Regions from separate parts of the Staphylococcus casei genome, predicted to be linked through region 3. Evidence: predicted binding sites of a transcription regulator. Region 3 holds the regulator's gene; each other region holds the start of a gene.

Region 1 (7,722 bases), 170 kb from region 3:
TTGCATGTCTTTTAATGATTCAGGCCAATCTAAATCATCTAAGTCTTCTAATAAACGATCTGCATATTCAGTGATTTTTAATACCCATTGTTTCATCGGTCTACGATACACTGGATGTCCGCCACGTTCAGAAACTCCATCTATTACTTCTTCATTTGAAAGCACTGTACCTAAAGCTGGGCACCAGTTTACTGCAACTTCATCAACATAAGCAAGTCCTTTATTATACAACTGTATAAAAATCCATTGCGTCCATTTATAATATTCAGGATCAGTTGTATTCACTTCTCTATCCCAATCATAACTAAAGCCTAATTCTTTTATTTGGCGTTTAAAGGTTTGAATATTCTGTTTAGTGAACTCACGTGGATCATTACCTGTATCCAAGGCATATTGTTCTGCAGGAAGCCCAAAAGCGTCCCATCCCATTGGATGTAATACATTATACCCTTGCATGCGTTTATATCTTGAAATGATATCCGTTGCAGTATAACCTTCTGGATGTCCAACATGTAGCCCTGCACCTGATGGATAAGGGAACATATCTAGTGCGTAGAATTTCTTCTGCCCTAAATTGTCACTTGTTTTAAAAGTTTTAAATTCTTCCCAATAATCCTGCCACTTTTTTTCTATTTGATTATGATTGTAATTCACTACTACTTCCTCCTATTCAATAAAAAAACACCTCAAACTATTATTCATTACTAAGGGACGACTGTGCCGCGGTACCACCCTGTTTCACATTAAATGTGCACTCATTTTAATTAAATAGTTAGAGATGTTATAAATTCACTTTGAGTTCTGGTAAGTTCACTCAAGACTTAACACTAGGTTCCACCCTTCCTAGTTCTCTGTAGATAAGCTCTCAAGTTACTACTCCTATACATTATTAATAATATTTGAAATAAGGGTTTATTTCAAGTGGAAAAATTGAAATATCAGTATATTAAACAGAACAACAGTCAAAAGCATATGTCAACAGTGTACTTACCTTTAAGTGTCATTCGATAGCTTTCTATCATAAATCATTAAAAAAATGAGTGCGATGACTAGTAATACAATCATGCTCAAAAACATTGCCTGCATGTTAAATGTATCGACAACGATTCCACCTAGAAGCGGGCCAAATGCTTTTCCGACTGTAGCCGCAGAATTCACATATCCTTGAAAAGATCCTTCTTTCCCTTTAGGTGCTAATTGATTCGCGATGGTGGGAACAGCTGGCCATACAAACATCTCTCCTAGAGTGAGTATAATCATCCCTACCATAAATACTGAAAATTGTTGTGCAAAGCTCGTCACAAAGAATGAAAGTATAAATATACATATACCCACAAGCATTTGATATTTTAAATTGCCTTTTAATAATTTTATAATTGGTAATATTAATGGTTGTGCGACTAATATCATTATGCCATTTACAGTCCATAGCAAACTATATTGGCCCATCGAAATATTTATTTGCTGTGTAAACGAAGCAATTGTACTTTCCCATTGAATATATGCTATCCAACAAATACTAAACATTACACACAAGAGCGTTAATGCTGTAAATTGCACTCTGTTTTCTTTAGATAATAAACTCATTGCATCATTTGTTTTAACTTTCACATCAAGTTTTATATTAAATTGCGTTACAGCCACAATGGCAAATGCAACATACATTAATAAGTTTGCTATAAAAATATAATTAAAACTCAATTCTGCTACAAAACCACCTGAAGCTGCCCCAATTGCAACGCCTAAATTTTGTGCCAAATAAATGGCATTAAAAGTTTGCCTACCCCCATTGGGCCACACGGCTCCTGCCAAAGCATAAATCGCTGGAACAATCATGCCACCACCAAAGCCTAATGCAACTAACCATACAGCATACCATGGCCAACCATGAAAGAAATTCAATAATGTAGTACTCATTAAACATATGACTGTGCCCATCATTATCGTTCGATAGCCACCCAATTTATCAAATAAGCTACCACCTAATAAATTACCAACAACCATACCAAAAGAATTAATCATTAACACTAATCCAGCGATTGTCAGACTCTTATCTAATTGTTCATTCATATATATTGTGTTTAATGGCCATAAGAAGCTTGAACCTGTAATATTTAATGCCATACCAATAACCAACCACCACACTGATTTAGGCATGTTCATGCACTAAGCCCCTCTCTAAATTTAATTTTCTAATTTTACACTAAACACTATATCACTAAAATATGTTAAAATCTTTAACTATAATGATTTTAGAAAGGAAAATGTTATATGGGGCAATTTTTCCCTTACGCATTCGAAAATAAAAGGTATCACACATGGAATTATCACTTGAAAAATAAATTTGGCCAGAAAATTTTCAAAGTAGCTATTGATGGCGGTTTTGATTGTCCAAATAGAGATGGAACTGTAGCACATGGCGGTTGCACGTTTTGTTCAGCTGCAGGAAGTGGCGACTTTGCAGGCAATCGCGTCGACCCAATCGAAGTACAATTTCGACAAATCAAAGATAGAATGCATGAAAAATGGCATGATGGTCAGTACATTGCATATTTTCAAGCATTCACTAACACACATGCACCAGTTGAAGTATTACGAGAAAAATATGAAACAGCATTAAAAGAACCTGGTGTAGTAGGACTATCTATAGGTACAAGACCTGACTGCTTACCAGATGATGTTGTAGAATATTTAGCAGAGTTAAACGAGCGCACATATTTATGGGTAGAGCTTGGTTTACAAACAGTACACCAGGAAACTTCAGATTTAATTAATCGCGCACATGATATGCAAACATATTATGAAGGTATTGAAAAATTACGTAAGCATAATATCAATATTTGTACTCATATCATTAATGGACTGCCTGGCGAAGATTACAATATGATGATGGAAACTGCTAAAACAGTTGCAAAAATGGATGTTCAAGGTATTAAAATACATCTACTGCATTTATTAAAAGGCACGCCTATGGTTAAGCAATATGATAAAGGTATGTTGGAATTTATGTCACAAGAAGAATATACCCATTTGGTTTGTGATCAATTAGAAATCATTCCTAAAGAAATGATTGTACACAGAATAACTGGTGATGGTCCTATTGATTTAATGGTCGGACCTATGTGGAGTGTAAATAAATGGGAAGTTTTAAATGAAATTGATAACGAGCTTGCACGACGAGCATCCTATCAAGGCAAACTTTTCGGAAGTACTGTTCAATCATGAAATTAGAACGCATACTACCATTTGCCAAAACTTTACTCATTGCACATACTAATAAAGAAAGTATTGTAATTGATGCCACATGTGGCAATGGCAATGATACATACTTCCTTGCACGTCAAGTACCTAATGGTAAAGTCTATGGCTTTGATATCCAGACAAAAGCTATCCATAATACACAACAAAAAACAGCCGAATTTCATAATGTCGAATTGTTTCAAGCAAGTCATGACAATGTACAACAGTATATTCCCAGAGAAGAACATGGGCAAATAGATGCAGCGATTTTCAATTTGGGTTATTTACCTAAAGGCGATAAATCGATTGTCACGCACCCTGAAAGTACGATTGCTGCAATTAATTCCATATTCGATATACTGGCACCTGAAGGCGTCATTGTTTTAGTAATATATCATGGGCATGAAGAAGGTAAAATAGAACGAGATGCTGTCATTGAATACTTAAGATGCTTCGATCAAAATAAAGCTCATGTACTTCAATACCAATTTATAAATCAACAAAACAATCCACCTTTTATCTGTGCAATAGAAAAAAGGTTGTAAATTGTTCTTGTTCTCATGCTTGCATATCAAAATCACTAACCATGATTTGTATAAAATAAAAGACCAATCAGATTTATAAAATCTGATTGGTCTTTTTTAGGTTTAGGATACATATCCCAGCCTATAATTATTCCCTATAAGTTTATGATAGATTTAAGACTATTTTGGATACTTGTTGCTTTTGCTTCAATTTCCTCTTTGAAGAAATTCAAAAGATCTTCCCTTTGATCTTTTAAATCTTCGTTAAAATGAATAATAACTGTACGCTCGTCATTTTGGGGTCTTTCTTTAATAACCCACTCTTTTTCGACTAAATCATTATACGTTCTTGTACGCTTATATGATTTCACATGTACAAAGTCATCCATTTCTTTTAAAGTCATTGAACCTTCTTTCCAAAGTGTTAAAAGAATCAAGATTTCTTCTTTAGACATCTTGTATTGCTTTTGTACTTTAGAAAAAATATCCTCGATGTCTTGCAAGATCATTTCTAATCTCAACACTCCATCAACATTATCAATAAGTGTTTTTCCCATAGAGTAATCCCCCAATCATAGTAAATATTAAACATGTAAAATTAATTCGTAAAACTCTCATTCCTAGAGTATAAAATTCTACCCTGTATAAATAATAGAATTTTAAATAAAATTAATCTTATACACAGTTTAAAATTAAACTATGAATTATGCAATTATATGAGAGATTTTATTTTGCATTTCTTTTAATACTGTCACTGAATTATCAAATAATGCGCTTTCTTCATCATTTAATGGTGTTTCATACACTTTAACCGCTCCTGCTCGATTAATTAAAGTAGGTACACCTATATAAACATCATTCTTATCGTACTCACCTTCTAAATAACTAGACACCGTTAACACTACATTTTGGTTTTTTAAGATAGCTTTCGTAATGTGCAATAAGCCCATAGCTATACCATAATATGTTGCACCTTTAGCTTGAATAATATCATATGCAGCATCTCGAGTATTTATAAAAATTTCTTCAATTCTATGTTGTTTTTCACTATCCCCATGTAACATTTCATATAATGGTTGACCCGCAATATTAGCTTGAGACCAAACGGCCAATTCTGAATCACCATGTTCTCCAATAATTTGACCCTCTACACTCATTGGTGAAACATCAAATTCTTTAGCTAATTCATATTTAAAACGTGCTGTGTCTAAGATTGTACCAGAACCAATGACACGTTCTTTTGGTAAACCTGAAATTTTTTGTGTTACATATGTTAGTATATCCACTGGGTTTGTAGCAACTAAGAATATCCCATCAAATCCTGAATCCATAATTTCTGTAACAATAGATTTAAAGATTTTAGTATTTTTTTCTATAAGATCTAATCTTGTTTCCCCCGGCTTTTGTGCTGCTCCAGCAGTTATAACAACTAAATCAGCATCTGCACAGTCTTTATAATTTCCTGCTTTGATATTTACAGGTGAATCTCCATATGGTGCGCCATGATTTAAATCCATAACATCACCTTTAACCTTCTCCTCCACCAAGTCAATAATAACTAGTTCGTCAGCAACACCTTGTGCAACTAGAGCAAAAGCATAACTTGAACCAACTGCGCCATCACCAATTAAAACAACTTTATTACTTTTAACATTTTTCATATTTTGACTCTCCTCACATATTTTTCTACGAATCACTATTGTGATATATTTCACAATTAAAATATAACAAACTTTTCTAGTTAATGCAATGGTTATTGTGATTTATTTCACATTTTATTATGCAATACTTTACCTCATCTAATAAAAAGCACCAAACAATATCTACATCGTTTGGTGTCTGTATATTACATGAATCATTGACTTATGAGGGCTCATGCTCATCATGAATGATAAAGCCATTGTTACTAGCACTATTGTTTAAAAAGGCTAACATATATCTCATAACCTCGTCACGCTCAGGTTCATTGTGAATTTCATGATATAAACCTTCCCAAGCTTTAAAATATAATTCATTTGTAGTCACTTTATCTTTAATTAATTTCATTGTAGAAATGTCAGCCACTTTATCTTCTTGGCCATACATCAAAAGTAACGGCAATGGGTTAACGTCTTTTAAATGCATTACTGTTTCTTTCATTATCTCAGTGATTTGTTTATACCAATGGTATGTCACTTTTTGAAGCATTAATTGGTCATTAAGCGTCTCTTCTATCACTTCTTCATTACGAGTTAAATCTTCAACAGTTATACCTACCTTAAACCGCTTATCTTTAGCTAATTTTCCTACATTAGATATAATTTTATCTTTTCGAGATTTATTGCTTTTTTTAAATTCTAATAATGGAGAAACAAGTATAAGTCCTTCTATTGGTACTTCTACTTTTTCGAGAAGATTGAGGATAATCAAACCACCTAAACCAACACCCATCACATAGGTTGGAATCTTATATTCGTTTGCAATTTTAATCCATTCAAGAATATGCTCGTGATATATATCAAAATTATTTATTTGACCTTTATTTGAACGTGACGTTTGACCTTGTCCAGGCAAATCGCCCATGATCACATGATATCCATTACGGCGAAGCATCGTAATAACATATGCGTATCGTCCCGTATGTTCAAGCATGTTGTGCGCAATCACAACAACACCTTTTGCTTCATTTTCGGTTTCCCATTTCCACATTTATCCATACTTCCCCTTCTACATAAATTTCCTTACATTTATTGTATCAAAATATGCTATACTTTTTCCATTTTAAACATAGAATTTGTAGTGAAACACTTATTTTGTTAAACACTATAAATCAGAACTACGTTATATAGTAATACCATGAGTATATATTTCGATTTAAAGTGTAATATATTTTATTGCAAACGATTTCATTACTTTTAAATTCATGCTACACTGATATTGAAACATAAGCTATAAGCAGAATGGGAGGAATTAATATGCCAATTGTGAAAAACTTTTTTATAGGATTATCTAATAATTCATTACTAAACAATACCGCTAAGGAAATAGGACCTATGTTAGGTGCTAATAAGGTCGTTGCAGGAAATACGATCCCCGCCTTAGTGGACACAATTGAACGTTTAAACAACAAGGGAATTACAGTTACCGTGGATTGTCTTGGTGAATTTGTCGTAACTGAAGGAGAGGCGATACGAGCAAAAGATCAAATATTAGAAGTCATGTATGCTATCTATAACCATAACTTAGATGGACATATGTCTGTTAAACTGAGTCAGCTCGGTTCTGAATTTGATATCGATCTTGCTTATCGTAATTTACGTGAAATATTATTGAAAGCAAATGAATTCGATAATATGCATATTAATATTGATACCGAGAAATATAATAGTTTATTTGACATTACACAGGTATTAGATCGCTTAAAAGGCGAATTTAAAAATGTAGGTACCGTTATACAAGCTTATTTATATAAAGCAGATGCACTTGTAGACAAATACCCAGAGTTAAGATTACGCATGGTTAAAGGTGCTTATAAAGAAGCAGATACGATTGCATTTCAAACTAAAGAAGAAATAGACGAAAACTACATACGTCTAATTGAAAAAAGATTATTAAGTGCCAAAAATGTAACATCTATTGCTACGCATGATGACAGAGTCATCACGCATATCAAACAATTTATTAAAGATAATAAAATTGAACGAGACAGATATGAGTTCCAAATGTTGTATGGTTTCCGCTCTGATTTAGCAGAAACGATTGCAAAAGAAGGTAATAACTTCTGCATTTATGTACCTTATGGTGACGATTGGTTCAGTTATTTTATGAGAAGGTTAGCAGAAAGACCTCAGAATTTAAATCTTATGTTTAAAGAAGTTTTGAAACCCAAAGTACTCAAAAAAGCTGGTTTTGTCACTCTAGGTATTACAGCAATTGGTGCGACAATTGCATTAGTAAGTCGTTTATTTAAGAAGTAATC
Region 2 (7,722 bases), 980 kb from region 3:
AAAGTATTTGATTTTGATGTTCATTTTCTTGTAATGGAAAATACGTTATTTGGTTATCTTTGCCAATTGTAACCGTTAACGAAACTTCTTTGTGTAAGTCTAAAAATTGTTCGGCAACACATTCTTGTTTCGAAATAAGTACTTCAGCTTCATCCAAATAAGATTGATCTTTAACCAATATTTGCCCTTTACCGTCATAACCTCCAAATCTAGTTTTAACGATAAATGGATAACCGATTTGCTCTATTGCTATAGATAAATCTTTAGGCTCAGTTAATTGAATAAAGTTCGCAATTTGCGTTTGTGCTTTTTGCAATGTTTGCTTTTCTATCAATCGATCTTGAAGTATTTGAATTGCTTCATATCCTTGAGGGATATTATATTGTGAAACAAGTGACTGTAATTGTTTAGATGAGATATTTTCAAATTCATAAGTGATGACATCGGATGCTTCACCAAGTTGGTTTAAAGCCTCTTGATCATCGTAATTCGCATGAATAAATTCATGTGCGACGTGCTGGCATGGACAAGCATTATCAGGATCAAGCACAATGACTTTATAACCCATTTTTTGTGCAGATTGAGCCATCATTTTACCTAACTGTCCTCCACCGATAATGCCAATCGTTGAGCCGAATTTTAATTTACTGAAGCTCATGTTGCATTTCACTCACTTTCTCAACCAACGATTTTTCATAATTTTCCAAATTCTTTTGGATTGCTTTATTACCGATACTTAATATTCTCGCAGCAAGTATACCTGCATTTTTAGCACCAGCTTTTCCTATCGCTGTCGTCGCTACAGGGATTCCCCCTGGCATTTGTACAATAGATAATAACGAATCTAGACCTTGTAAACTTTTGGACTCTATAGGCACGCCAATGACAGGTAAAGTTGTCATTGATGCAACCATACCTGGCAAGTGCGCTGCGCCACCTGCTCCAGCAATAATTACGTCATATCCATTCGCTCTTGCTTCATTTGAAAATTCAAACATCAATTGTGGTGTACGATGTGCTGAAACAACCTTTTTATCATACGGAATTTCAAATTGTTCTAACATTAAGCAACTTTCTTTCATCGTATCCCAGTCCGAGGAACTCCCCATTATAACTACCACTTTCAAATTGAACACCCTTTCAGAAATTTGAAATGTTACTACTATTAGTTGTATATTACAAATATAGCATAACAACTAAATCATGCTTTTTCAATCAAAAATCGAACTATACAGTAAAAAAAAGTTCCAATCTACGTCTTTTGGTTGATATTTATCGTGTAATTTATGTTAAAGTTAAGTAAAGTTCATACATTTTAGGAGGATATTTTTCATGGTCGCAAAAATTTTAGACGGAAAACAAATTGCAAAAGATTACAGACAGGGTCTTAAAGATCAAGTTGAAGCTTTACAATCAAAAGGGTATACACCTAAACTATCAGTTATTCTTGTTGGGAATAATGGTGCAAGCCAAAGTTATGTAAATTCTAAGAAGAAAGCTGCAGAAAAAATTGGCATGATTTCTGAAATTGTTCATTTAGATGAAACAGCATCTGAAGAAGAAGTTCTTAACGAACTTAAACGTTTAAATGAAGATGAAAGTGTAAGTGGTATTCTTGTACAAGTACCTTTACCACAACAAGTAAGTGAACAAAAAGTATTAGAAGCTATTAATCCTGCTAAAGATGTTGATGGTTTCCACCCTGAAAACATTGGTAAACTTTATATTGATCAACAAACTTTTGTGCCATGTACACCACTAGGCATTATGGAATTATTAAATCACGCTGATATCGAATTAGAAGGAAAAGATGCTGTAATTATTGGACGTAGCCATATCGTTGGTCAACCAGTGTCTAAATTATTACTACAAAAAAATGCATCGGTTACAATTCTGCACTCAAAATCTAAAGATATGCATAGTCATTTAAAAAATGCTGATATTATCGTAAGTGCTGTAGGTCGTCCAGGATTAGTTACAAAAAATGATGTAAAAGAAGGTGCCATTGTCATTGATGTAGGTAATACACCTGATGAAAACGGCAAGTTAAAAGGTGATATTGAATACGATGAAGTTAAAGAAGTTGCAGGTGCCATTACACCAGTTCCAGGTGGCGTTGGCCCAATGACAATTACTATGGTATTAAATAACACGCTAATTGCTGAAAAATTACGCAGAGGCATCGAATAGAATAGTATTCAAAAAAAAGAACTTGGCTCATATACCAAGTTCTTTTTTTAACCTTTTTTACTATTAATCAACATCATATTTAATATTGAGGGCCATTTTTCTACCACAAAGTAACTTTAAATTAACCAATGTGCGCTTCCTCTTACTACTATTATTAATATGATGGTTATAAATCGTTTCGTAGCAATATAAGCACAAAAGCCCCTTTTTTTAAACTTCTTTCTATAGTATGCCCTATCCACTAGTTAGACATTTTAAAAACTTTAATCCCTCTAAATTATAGTTCAACTCATAATTTACCCATTTTTTACTGAATGTTTTATTTATATTCATAGTAATACGTTATATTAAGACTATAGTATGATGTTTTTCTATAGTAGATAAAGTATAGTGAAATTAAATAAAATCATGACTTTCATACGGAGGTTAACGTTATGAACAAATTATTACAATCATTATCAGCTTTAGGTGTATCTGCAACACTTGTAACACCTAACTTAAGTGCAGAGGCAACTGATAATTCCATTCCAGAACTTAAAGGCATAAAGGATACAGTCATTGAAAAAGGTGATGATTATAATTTACTTAATGGCGTGAGTGCCTTTGATAAAGAAGATGGCGATTTAACAGATAAAATTACTATAGCTGGAAATATTGATACAAATAAAGCCGGTCAATATAAAGTTGAATATAAAGTAGAAGATTCAGATGGTGCAATAGATAAATCTATACGTTATATAGAAGTAAAATAATTTATCGTCTAAATACATATATTCAATAACATTAATTGATAAGCATTATCAGTATTTTTAGACCAAAATAACTACTTTGACTTAAATATGTCACTTTTCACAAAATGTACACATAATTTTAACAAATCTTTAAAAGCCCGTCAGACCTTGAGTCTGTTGGGTTTGTTTTAATTTTACAATAATTTTTTTACTATAAACACTTGTAAATATTGCGTAATATCTTAAAATTGATGGTAAGCCCTACAATTGTAGTATTAGGAGGTCAAAAAAGTGTCAAAATTTAAGTCTTTGCTTCTACTCTTTGGCTCGCTAATTTTACTTAGTGGCTGTTCAAATGTAGAAGTTTTAAACCCAAAAGGGCCATTAGCAAGTGACTCGAAGTTTTTGATTATTTATTCAATCATCTTCATGCTTGTTGTTATTGCCGCTGTACTTATCTTATTCTCAGTATTCCTTGTGAAATATCGAATTGGAAATACTAAAGAATCTGGTAAGATGCACCACAATTCTTTAATAGAATTAATTTGGTTTATCATTCCGGTGATTATCGTAATCGCTTTAGCCATTCCAACGGTTAAATCGCTTTATGAATACGAGAAACCACCAGCAAAAGAAGATGATCCACTTGTTGTTTACGCGACAAGCGCTGGTTATAAGTGGTTCTTCAGTTATCCTGATGAAAAAATCGAAACAGTTAATCATTTAACTATTCCGAAAGATCGCCCAGTTGTTTTCAAACTCCAATCTATGGATATGATGACTAGTTTCTGGATCCCGCAATTAGGTGGTCAGAAATATGCGATGACAGGTATGACGATGGACTGGACTTTAACTGCTAGTGAAGAAGGAACGTTCCGTGGACGTAACTCTAACTTCAATGGTGAAGGATTCTCTCGTCAAACTTTTGATGTTCATTCAGTAAGCCAAAGCAAATTTAAGGATTGGGTTAAAGATGCTCAAAGTCAAAAAGTATTGGATCAAGATACATTTGATAAGCAACTTTTACCAACTACTGAAAACAAGAATTTAACTTTCAGTGGTACGCATATGGCATTTGTTGATCCTGCAGCAGATCCTGAGTATATTTTCTATGCTTATGATCGTTACAATTACGTTCAAAAAGATCCTAACTTTAACTCAGAAGAAGAAATTACTAAAGATGTGTTAGATAAACCAGATCAACCTGCACGTAAGTCGCAAATTACAAATGCTAACTATGAACGTCATGGAATGAAAGCCATGATACTAGGCAATAAAGAACCATATAATAGTGAATTCAAAGATAAAGAATCACATAATATGGACGAAATGGAAAAAATCTCTGAAGGTGCTAAAGATAAAAAAGCATCTGAAATAGAGAAAAAAGACCATGAAAATGGAGGTGGACATTAATGAATTTTCCATGGGATCAATTGCTCGTTCATGGTAACTGGATGATTACAATGGCACAAATTGGTGCGCCATTCGCTATCATAGGCCTGATCGCAGTAATTAGTTATTTTAAATTATGGAAATATCTATACAGAGAATGGTTCACATCTATCGACCATAAGAAAATCGGTGCTATGTACTTAATCTGCGCTGTATTAATGTTTGCTCGTGGTGGTATTGACGCGTTATTACTTCGTGCTCAGTTAACAATTCCAGATAATAAATTCTTGGAATCTAACCACTATAACGAAATCTTTAGTACACACGGCGTTATCATGATTATCTTTATGGCAATGCCTTTCATTTTTGGTTTGTGGAATGTCGTTGTACCTTTACAAATTGGTGCACGTGACGTTGCATTCCCTGTATTAAATAACGTAAGTTTCTGGTTATTCTTCTCAGGTATGCTTTTATTTAACCTGTCATTTATAGTCGGAGGCTCCCCTGCAGCTGGTTGGACTAACTATGCACCGCTGGCAGGAGAATTCAGTCCAGGACCCGGGGTTAACTATTACTTAATTGCAATACAAATTTCCGGTATCGGGACACTGATGACTGGTATTAACTTCTTTGTAACTATACTTAGATGTAAAACACCTACAATGAAATTTATGGAAATGCCAATGTTTACAATGACAACGTTTATTACAGCATTGATTGTTATCTTGGCTTTCCCAGTTTTAACTGTAACATTAGCATTATTTACAACTGATAGAATATTTGATACAGCGTTCTTCACAGTTGCAAACGGTGGTATGCCAATGCTTTGGGCAAACTTCTTCTGGGTATGGGGGCACCCCGAAGTGTATATTGTTATCTTGCCGGCATTTGGTATATATTCTGAAATCATACCGACGTTTGCTCGTAAACGACTCTTTGGTCACCAAAGTATGGTTTGGGCGACAGCTGGTATTGCATTCTTAAGTTTCTTAGTTTGGGTTCACCATTTCTTCACAATGGGTAATGGTGCTTTAATCAACTCATTCTTCTCAATTACAACTATGTTGATTGGTATACCGACTGGTGTTAAATTATTCAACTGGTTATTCACACTTTATCAAGGTCGAATTACTTTTGAATCGCCAATGCTATTCGCATTAGCATTCATTCCTAACTTCTTATTGGGCGGTGTAACTGGTGTAATGTTAGCAATGGCAGCAGCTGACTACCAATATCATAATACTTACTTCCTAGTGGCACATTTCCACTACACGTTAGTAACTGGTGTTGTATTTGCCTGTCTAGGCGCATTAATTTACTGGTATCCTAAGATGACTGGTCATAAGTTAAACGAGACTTTAAATAAATGGTGTTTCTGGTTATTCATGATCGGATTTAACGTTTGTTTCTTACCACAATTCGTTCTTGGATTAGATGGTATGCCTCGTCGTTTATACACTTACATGCCAGAAGATGGTTGGTGGTTACTAAACGTAATTTCTACTATCGGTGCCCTATTAATGGCATTAGGCTTTATGTTCTTAGTTGCAAGTATTGTATATAGCTTCTTCAAATCACCACGTGAAGCAACTGGTGATAACTGGGATGGCTTAGGTCGTACTCTAGAGTGGTCAACTGCTTCAGCAATGCCACCTAAATACAACTTTGCTGTTACTCCAGATTGGAATGACTATGACACATTTGTCGATATGAAGGAACACGGTCGTCATTACTTAGACAACCATAATTACACAGATATACACATGCCAAACAATACGCCTATTGGTTTCTGGATGGGAATTTTATTCACTATCGGTGGCTTCTTCTTAATCTTTGAAACTATCGTTCCAGCAGTTATTTGTTTAATTGGTATCTTTGCTTGTATGGTTTACCGTAGTTTCGAAGTAGATCATGGTTATCATATCCATGCATCCGAAGTAGCTGAAACTGAAAAACGTTTACGTGAAGCACGTATAAAAGAAAGGGAGGCTGTAAGTCATGAGTCATGATGCAAACACAATTGATACACGTTCGCATGAAGGTAATTTAAATAAACTTGGCTTTTGGATTTTCCTTACAGCTGAATTCTCACTATTCGGTACGTTATTCGCAGCATTATTAACACTTCAACACGGCGGAGATTACGCTGGTAAGATGACTACTGAATTATTTGAATTGCCACTAGTTTTAATAATGACATTTGCATTATTAATTAGTTCATACACATGTGGTATTGCAATTTATTATATGAGACAAGAAAAACAAAAGTTAATGATGATATGGATGATCCTTACTGTATTACTTGGTATGGTATTCGTAGGCTTTGAGATTTATGAGTTTGCACATTATGTTTCAGAAGGTGTTACTCCACAAATCGGTTCTTACTGGTCTAGTTTCTTTATTCTATTAGGAACTCATGGAGCCCATGTATCGTTAGGTATTGTTTGGATTACATGTTTATTAATTCAAATTGCAATGCGTGGTTTAAATAAAGACAATGCTCCTAAGTTATTTATAGTAAGTTTATACTGGCACTTTTTAGATGTTGTTTGGATTTTCATCTTCACTGCCGTATATATGATAGGGATGGTGTATAGCGGATGAATACAATCGTAAAACATACTGTAGGTTTTATCGCCTCAATCGTTCTGACAATTTTAGCGATTTTTGTAACACTTTACACATCTATGGCACTCAATGCTAAAATCACCATCATCTTCGGTTTTGCTTTTATACAAGCTGCTGTTCAATTATTAATGTTCATGCATTTAACTGAAGGTAAAAATGGTAATGTACAAGCTTTCAAAGTTATATTTGCGATTATCATTACTTTAATTACTGTTATTGGTACGTATTGGGTAATGCAAGGTGGACACTCTAGTCACTTATAATCCCAAAAAAGACTTCTCTCCGGAGAAGTCTTTTTTTTATGTTTAAATCCCCTTTTATGAATGATTTAACACTTTCATCAAAAAATTGTAAAATAAAGTATGATACATCTTTATTATTTGAAGGAGGATAACCATTTTATGAAACAACCCATTATTATAGACACTGATCCAGGCATTGATGATGCTGCTGCCATTAGTATTGCTCTAAACCACCCCAATCTTGACTTAAGAATGATTACTACAGTTAATGGCAATGTAGGCATCGAAAAAACTACTGCAAACGCACTGAAACTCAAGCAATTTTTTTCAAGTGATGTCCCTGTACATAGAGGTTCATCTCAACCATTACTCACAGACATTATTGATGCTAGTGTCGTTCATGGTGAATCAGGTATGGAAGGTTATCCATTTCCAGAAGTCAATCAACAAGACTTAGCCTCTAAACACGCTGTTGAGGCAATGCGTACAGAATTACTTAATCACGGTGAGCCAATTACGCTTATCCCCATTGGTCCTTT
Region 3 (7,722 bases):
TCTGGTTGATAGAGCATATCTGCGGAAGGCTTACGATAAAATGAAAAATCTCGTTCTCCTTCTTTTGTCAAACTGACAAAAGCTAATGCGGTATTGGCTTCATTTGTACGTTTAATATAGTTTGTATTGACACCTATATCTTCTATTGTTTCTACAATTAAATCACCAAACGCATCATTACCTAATTGGGTAATCATTTCAGCATTACCACCTAATTTAGTAGTAGCACTTGCTACATTACAAGGTGCGCCTCCTACTTGTCTCGAAAATCCTTCAACATCTTTTAATTTAGAGTCTGTCGTATTAGGTATAAAATCAATTAAAGCTTCGCCAATCGCTAATAGTCGTTTCATCCTTCATCATCCTTCAAATCATATTTTGTAAATCTAAGGTATACTTGTCCAGATTCTGTGGAAGCTTTTATACCGGTAGCATCATCATCTGTAAATATTCTTGAGGTCATTACACGTTCACCGTCATTACAGAAGATTTCAATACTTGAAGTATCAATAAATATTTGTAAATTTGATAATGGTGTATCTAAATATGCACTACGTGTAGTTCCATCAACGTGTTCTGGTAGTTTGCCACTTTCACTTCGGTCTAATGTTACTTTCTGTGCTCTAGTATTATAAGTAATCAACGTTGTTTGAGATTTAGACGTTCGTACTTCAAAATATATTTCTGTAGCTTCATTTTCCAATATATCAATAATTAGTTCATACTGTTCACCATCATAAGGATGTAATTGTCTGGTGAATTTATTGGCATAACCTAAAGCCGTTTCTTTATTTGTTCTTAATTGTTCGAGGGCTTTAATTGGTCGTTGCTTTAAGTTACCTTCTTCAACTGAAAGCACACGAGGAATGGTTAAACAATGTGCCCATCCATCTTTATCAGAAGGATAACTTATTTCTGGTAGTCCCATCCACCCTATTAAGATACGTTGACCATTTTCATCTAAAAATGTTTGAGGCGCATAAAAATCAAACCCATAATCTAATTCATGAAAATCCGCGTGATTCATTTTCAACTGATTAACATCGTATTGTCCCATGATATAACCTGATTGATAAATATTTCGAAATTGCTCACCAGAAGGTTCAATACCTTGGGGACAGAATAATATTAAATCATGACCATCTAAATCAAAATAATCTGGACATTCCCACATATAACCAAATGCTTCTAAATTGGTTTGAATCTCACCTTGTAACTCCCAATTCACGATATCTGTAGAATAATATTGTAGAATTCTACCTTGTTCTAAATCATTCTGAGCAGCTATTATTGCATAGAAAACACCATCTTTAGTAAATACTTTAGGGTCTCTGAAGTGTTGCGTATATCCTTCTGGTGGTGCAGTAATGACTGCTTTAGGAAACTTTTCTATACTTCCATCATGATTTACTTTTGCTATGTGTTGTGTAGAAATTCTATTCCAATTATCATCACGGTGATTGGCTGTATACATGTAATATAAATTCCCATTATATTCAAAAGCACTACCGCTATATACTCCGTGACTATCATCTCTCGTATCTGGCTTTAGCGATGGCCCTTCCGCATTAAAATGTATCAAATCTTTACTTGTATATGTATACCAATATTTTAAACCATGCACTGGACCTAAAGGAAACCATTGATGTGATACATAATAAATCCCATTAAAATATATCAATCCATTAGGATCATTAAGTAATCCAGTCTTAGGTTGAATATGAAATGTTTGTCTATATTTAGATTTTTCAACTTGATCAGTTAATATATCAATCGTTTGTTGATCAACCTCCTCATATCTTTGATAGCGTTTTTCTCTCGTCCATTCAGTCATTACAATTTCCTCCTACTATCAATATTTTAACTTTATATATTTATTTTCTTTTTGGTACCGGTTCCATATAATTCTATTATATAATATCACGTTTCGTCTACCTTTTAAATGATAGCGTCACATCTATAGTTATTCGCTTTTCAATATGTTGTTGTTGAATCATTTGATTTAATTTATTCATCGATACTTCTCCTGCTTGTTCAAAATGATAAATTACTGTGCTAATAGATGGGGATACAATTTCGGTAACGGGGTCTCCACCAAATCCAACAATAAGTTGATCATTTAATTGATTTTTATGCTCTGAGGTAAATTTATGAACTGCTAGTGCAATCGAATCGGTAGCACCTACAACGGCATCATAATGCGTATGCATTTGCAATTCACTGGCAACATCTATCATTGCTTCTTTATAATTAAAGGAAGTATGGGAAATATGAGGTGTAATACCATGTGTGCTCAAACCCGCAATCAAGCCTTCTTTTCTATGTATACCAACCGCAATATCACTTTCTGTTACACCAAAGAATTGGACATCTTTATAGCCTTTTGTTCCTATAGTGTCGCCCACAAGGTACCCAGCACGAAAATCATCATGAATAATACAATGTAGGTCTTTATGTTCTTGACCCACGATAATAACTGGCACATTAATTTTATTAATGACTTCTAAATGTCTCTGTGTAATTTCTGTAGCCATCAATATAATACCATCAACTTTACTTCTATAAAAAGTTTCTAAGGCATCTATCTCCAATTCAACATCCAAATTGGTATAATTTAGCAATAACCTGTAGTTTAAATCATTACAAACTGACTTTACGCCTTTTATCGTTTCATCTACCGCATAAGAATTCATCCTAGGTATAATGGCACCAATCATATTTGTTCTATGTGCTCTTAAACTTTGCGCAAATTGATTAGGTTGATAGTCATTTTCTTGAATGATTTTATCCAATTTTTGCTTTGTTTTTATGCTTACCGACCCGTTATTTAGATATCTAGAAACTGTACTCTTCGATACGCCAGCAATTTTTGCAATATCAGCAATATTTTTCATAGTCTTCTCACTCTCATTAATTTGCTATTGTAAACAGTATTCATTTTATCATATTGCAACCGCTTTAAATACTATTTAAAACAAAAACCAACTTAGATAATTAAGTATATAATCCCTAATTATTGTAAGTTGGTTTGTACATTGTTTTATTCAGCTTTTTGAATCGTAATCGTCCATGAAGCATCGTCTAGTTGTTCATAGTTCGTTATAGGGTAACCTTGTTCTGCTGCCCAGTTTGGTAATGCTTCTGTAGCTTGCGTGCAGTCAAAATCGATTTTTAATTCGTCACCATTATCTAACGTGTTCATTTTCTTCTGAGCTTCAATTAAAGGGAATGGACAAACCATTCCGACTGTTCCTAATTCATATACCATCATGCATTTCCTCCTTCAAAATTAAGTTGTTTGCGTCTGAGAAGATACTGTATTTTTTTCTGTTTGTGATGCACTTTGCGCTTTCTTCATTGGTCTGATAAAAATAAAATAACTCATGAACCATGCGCCTAATATCATAGATGCGAGTGCAATCCAACCTTTCCAAGACATCGTTGCTGTTTCAACTAAGCCATTACCAATTGAACATCCGCCTGCTACTGAAGCACCAAAGCCCATACAAATACCACCAATGACACTATTACGTATCGTTTTCTTATCTGGCAATCTCCATTTAAACTCTCTTGCGCCTCTAGCTGCAATATAAGATCCTAAGAATATCCCAAGCACAAGGAATACGCCCCAGTCTATTAGTTTTGTATCACCTGTCACTAAAAACTGAATTATATTCGCTGATGGCGTCGTTATACCTAATCCATACATTCTACCTGTCGTTTCACTTACAGGCCATGCAAGTAACGCAATTAATCCTACAGCAATGGCTGCAACAAATGGGTGGTATTTTTTTTCAAATAAATAATGACGTACACCTGTGAATTTTTGTTTTAATTTTGGTACTGCAAATTTAGGTTTCGGTTTACGTAACGTTTTGGTTACAAAAATTACTGTAATGATTGTTAATAACGCTACCCATACCCAAGTAGGAATACCCGTCGTTTGTGACATACTTGTATTTACTGTTGTCGGTTTATTCAAACCATTCATTAATGGTAACAGAATACCGAATTTAGTTGCAGCTGAAGTAAATGCGTAAGCTATAAGTGCTAACCAACTTCCGATTAACCCTTCTCCAGCTCTATACCAAGTACCTGTTGCACAGCCACCCGATAAAATAATACCTATACCAAAAATAAATGAACCGATAACCGTACCAATAATTGGATACGTAGATTCTGGAATTTGAACCATTCCAGTAGATGTCAGTATCAGTAAGCCAATACTTTGAACTGTTATTGCAATCAGTAAGGCATAAAACATTTTATTGTTTTTTTGCACATACATATCTCTAAATCCACCTGCTAAACAAAACCTTGTCCTTTGCATAACAAAGCCCAAAAGTGCGCCCACAACAAGACCACTAATTATTAACCAAGTCATTCCATAACCTCTTTCCCGATAAAATCAATAAGATTAATGATATTAGAAATTGTATAAAATTTCAACCTCTATACTCACATACTTCACCAGAAAACGTTGTTTCTAATACTATTACACATTAATCGTGAAAATTAATTACAATAATGAGGCTTTGTAATCCGAGATAACGCATTAAATTGTCAATTTACCTCAAACCTCATCCTATTAGGAATTAAAATCACAAAAATAATAGCTATCACAGTACTAAATGGATTTCTCCCAAAGCTGCCAGAAATTACTGCCCCTAAAATTACCATTAAGGCAAATACATTCAATGCAAAACACTTATAAAAAAGCTAGCTTACTCAATACACAACGCATGATGTCACGTCTTGTATTGATCATAAGCTAGCTTTACTTTACCTATATTATTTATTGCTATAATTTTTCATAAAGAATAATAACGACTGTAATTCAATCCCTAAATCAATATGATGTACTTGAACATCAGATGGCGTTATTACACGACTCGGAGTAAAGTTTAATATACCTTTCACGCCTGCTGCTACTAAAGTGTCTGCCACTTGTTGCGCTACATCTTCAGGTGTGGTCAATATGACAATATCTATATCTTCTCGTGTAAGTATGTCAGTAATCTCATTATATGCACTTACACTGACATTACCTATTTCTGTCCCTATCACTTCATCTCGTATATCAAAAGCTTCCGTTATCGTCATCTCATCATGTATAGAGAAATTATAAGTTAATAATGCTTTCCCTAAATTCCCTACACCTACGATTGCAATCTTAATTTCGTCATTTTCACTTATTTCATTTTTAAAAAAATGTAATAAACTATCTATGTTATAGCCATAGCCTTTTTTGCCAAGCTCACCAAAGTATGAAAAATCACGACGGATAGTTGCAGAATCAATATTTAATCCTTCACTAATAGCTTTTGAATTAACTCTATCAATGCCTTTAGATTTCAATGTATTGACGAATCTATAATACAACGGTAAACGTTTCAATGTGGCACGAGGAATCTTTTCGCTTTGATTAGCCAAGATGTTGTCCCCCTATTTCATTATCTAATACTGAATAATCTTATAATCACTACAACATTATACATTAATGACTAATAAAAATAAACACTGATAGTTTTATCCAAGCCTTGAATACTGTAGAATGATAATGAATAGAGAGGTGCAAATCGGATGATATTATTACAACTTAACGACATATCAAAATCATTCGACGGAGAAGACATTTTTAATAACGTAGATTTCGAAGTTAAAACTGGCGAACGTATAGGCATTGTAGGTCGAAATGGTGCCGGAAAATCTACTTTAATGAAAATTATTGCTGGCGTCGAAGATTATGATACTGGACAAATTTCTAAAATTAAAAATCTTAAATTAGGTTATTTGACCCAGCAAATGACTTTAGATACGAAACAAACTGTTTTTGAAGAAATGTCAAAGCCATTTGAGCATATGAAACAAATGGAAATTGAAATGAAGAAAGAAACAGATTGGTTAGCAGAGCATGCAAATGCATATGATACCGAAGATTACAAATATCATATCGATCGCTATGAATCATTATCTAATCAATTTGAGCAACAAGAAGGTTACCAATATGAAAGTAAAATTAAAACTGTACTACATGGTTTAAACTTTACAGAAGCGGATTTTAATCGCCCTATTAATGATTTTAGCGGAGGGCAAAAAACACGCTTATCACTAGCACAAATGCTACTAAGTGAACCTGATTTATTACTATTGGATGAACCTACTAACCATTTAGATATGGAAACAACACAGTGGCTTGAAGGTTACCTTAACTACTTTAAAGGTGCTATCGTCATTATTAGTCACGACAGATACTTCTTAGATAAAATTGTCAATCAAGTATATGATGTAGCGCTTGGAGATGTGCAACATTATGTAGGTAATTATGGTCAATTTATAGAGCAAAGAGATAAATACTATGAGAAACGCATGCAAGAATATGAAAATCAGCAAGCTGAGATTAAACGTCTCGAAACGTTTGTAGAGAAAAATATTGCTCGTGCTTCGACCACTGGTATGGCTAAAAGTCGACGTAAAATGCTAGAAAAAATTGAACGTGTGAGCAAACCCATGATTGATGCCAAAAGTGCGAACATTCAATTTGATTTCGATCGAAACACAGGCAACGATGTCTTCCATATAAAAAATTTAGAAATCGGTTATGAAACGCCAATAACTAAAGGCATTAATATGGAAATCACTAAGGGCGATCACGTAGCAATTATTGGGCCCAATGGTATAGGTAAATCAACCTTAATCAAAACAATCGCCGGCATACAGGAGAAGTTAAATGGCGAAATTACCAAAGGGGCAAATTTAAAAATAGGCTATTACGATCAAAAGCAAGCTGAATTTAAATCAAATAAAACAATTCTCGATTACCTTTGGGATCAATATCCTACAATGAACGAAAAGGATATTCGCGCTGTTTTAGGGCGATTTTTATTCGTTCAAGAAGATGTTAAAAAAATAATTAATGACTTATCTGGTGGTGAAAAAGCTAGATTACAATTAGCATTACTTATGTTAGAACGCAATAACGTACTCATCTTAGATGAACCTACCAACCACTTAGACATTGATTCAAAAGAAATGTTAGAGCAAGCCTTAGCCCATTTTGAAGGTACAATATTATTCGTTTCGCATGATCGTTACTTTATAAATCAATTAGCCAATAAAATTTTAGATTTAGACCATGATGGTGGCACAATTTATTTAGGTGACTATCAATATTATATTGAAAAATTAGAAGAAAAAGCAGCTATTCAGGCGAAAAAAGAATTAGATAATCCTTCACAGTCAGCTATTGTAGCTCAACAAAGTAATACTTATATTGATCAGAAACAGCAAAAACGTGAGCAAAGACAAATTGAGCGAAAAATAGAGCAATGCGAAGTACAAATTGAAAGTTATGAGCAAGAAATTAGTGACCTCAACGAACAGCTCACTTTACCTGACATTTATTCAAATCCAGATAAAGCAAATGACATAGCAATTAAAAAAGCAACAGCCGAACAGCATTTAGAACAAGTCATGGCCGAATGGGCAGAATTACAAGAAATGTTATCATAACACACATTAAGTGTATCAAAGTGAAAGTAGATTATGCTACTTTCACTTTTTTTATTATATATCCCATCCTTTATTCTATTCACAATGTATTTCCCTTTGTTATGGCTATCCACAGAGTTATCCTAGTTATCCACAGGAAAAATCAAACCTTTTCTTGTTTTTAATTTTCAGAAATCGGAGCATATCCACATAGATAATCACCACTTATCC

What was found. The regulator Rex, encoded in region 3, represses fermentation and respiration genes when NADH is low (regulators of the CRP and FNR family bind a similar motif). The targets are predictions, from matches to a motif close to TTGTGAAATATTTCACAA.
Region 1: QMO72_RS05440 (L-lactate dehydrogenase) is a predicted target of Rex. The motif match lies at 5,464-5,481, and genes of this name have one in related genera.
Region 2: qoxA (cytochrome aa3 quinol oxidase subunit II) is a predicted target of Rex. The motif match lies at 3,028-3,045, and genes of this name have one in related genera.

What each region holds. Positions count from the first base shown of each region.
Region 1 covers NZ_CP125718.1:1,123,146-1,130,867, reverse strand. The annotation lists gene leuS (leucine--tRNA ligase) at 1-654, opposite strand, end outside; gene QMO72_RS05460 (MDR family MFS transporter) at 994-2,163, opposite strand; gene mnmL (tRNA modification radical SAM protein MnmL/YtqA) at 2,272-3,225, shown strand; gene mnmM (tRNA 5-(aminomethyl)-2-thiouridylate-methyltransferase MnmM) at 3,222-3,785, shown strand; gene QMO72_RS05445 (transcriptional regulator, SarA/Rot family) at 3,920-4,321, opposite strand; gene QMO72_RS05440 (L-lactate dehydrogenase) at 4,469-5,425, opposite strand; gene QMO72_RS05435 (alpha/beta fold hydrolase) at 5,628-6,452, opposite strand; gene QMO72_RS05430 (proline dehydrogenase family protein) at 6,719-7,720, shown strand.
Region 2 covers NZ_CP125718.1:1,925,787-1,933,508, forward strand. The annotation lists gene purK (5-(carboxyamino)imidazole ribonucleotide synthase) at 1-658, opposite strand, end outside; gene purE (5-(carboxyamino)imidazole ribonucleotide mutase) at 645-1,127, opposite strand; gene folD (bifunctional methylenetetrahydrofolate dehydrogenase/methenyltetrahydrofolate cyclohydrolase FolD) at 1,333-2,190, shown strand; gene QMO72_RS09315 (DUF5011 domain-containing protein) at 2,625-2,942, shown strand; gene qoxA (cytochrome aa3 quinol oxidase subunit II) at 3,213-4,334, shown strand; gene qoxB (cytochrome aa3 quinol oxidase subunit I) at 4,334-6,322, shown strand; gene qoxC (cytochrome aa3 quinol oxidase subunit III) at 6,312-6,917, shown strand; gene qoxD (cytochrome aa3 quinol oxidase subunit IV) at 6,914-7,204, shown strand; gene rihC (ribonucleoside hydrolase RihC) at 7,343-7,722, shown strand, end outside.
Region 3 covers NZ_CP125718.1:948,516-956,237, reverse strand. The annotation lists gene QMO72_RS04440 (carbohydrate kinase family protein) at 1-353, opposite strand, end outside; gene QMO72_RS04435 (sucrose-6-phosphate hydrolase) at 350-1,834, opposite strand; gene QMO72_RS04430 (LacI family DNA-binding transcriptional regulator) at 1,932-2,894, opposite strand; gene QMO72_RS04425 (sulfurtransferase TusA family protein) at 3,041-3,268, opposite strand; gene QMO72_RS04420 (YeeE/YedE family protein) at 3,290-4,384, opposite strand; gene QMO72_RS04415 (redox-sensing transcriptional repressor Rex) at 4,792-5,433, opposite strand; gene abc-f (ribosomal protection-like ABC-F family protein) at 5,584-7,512, shown strand.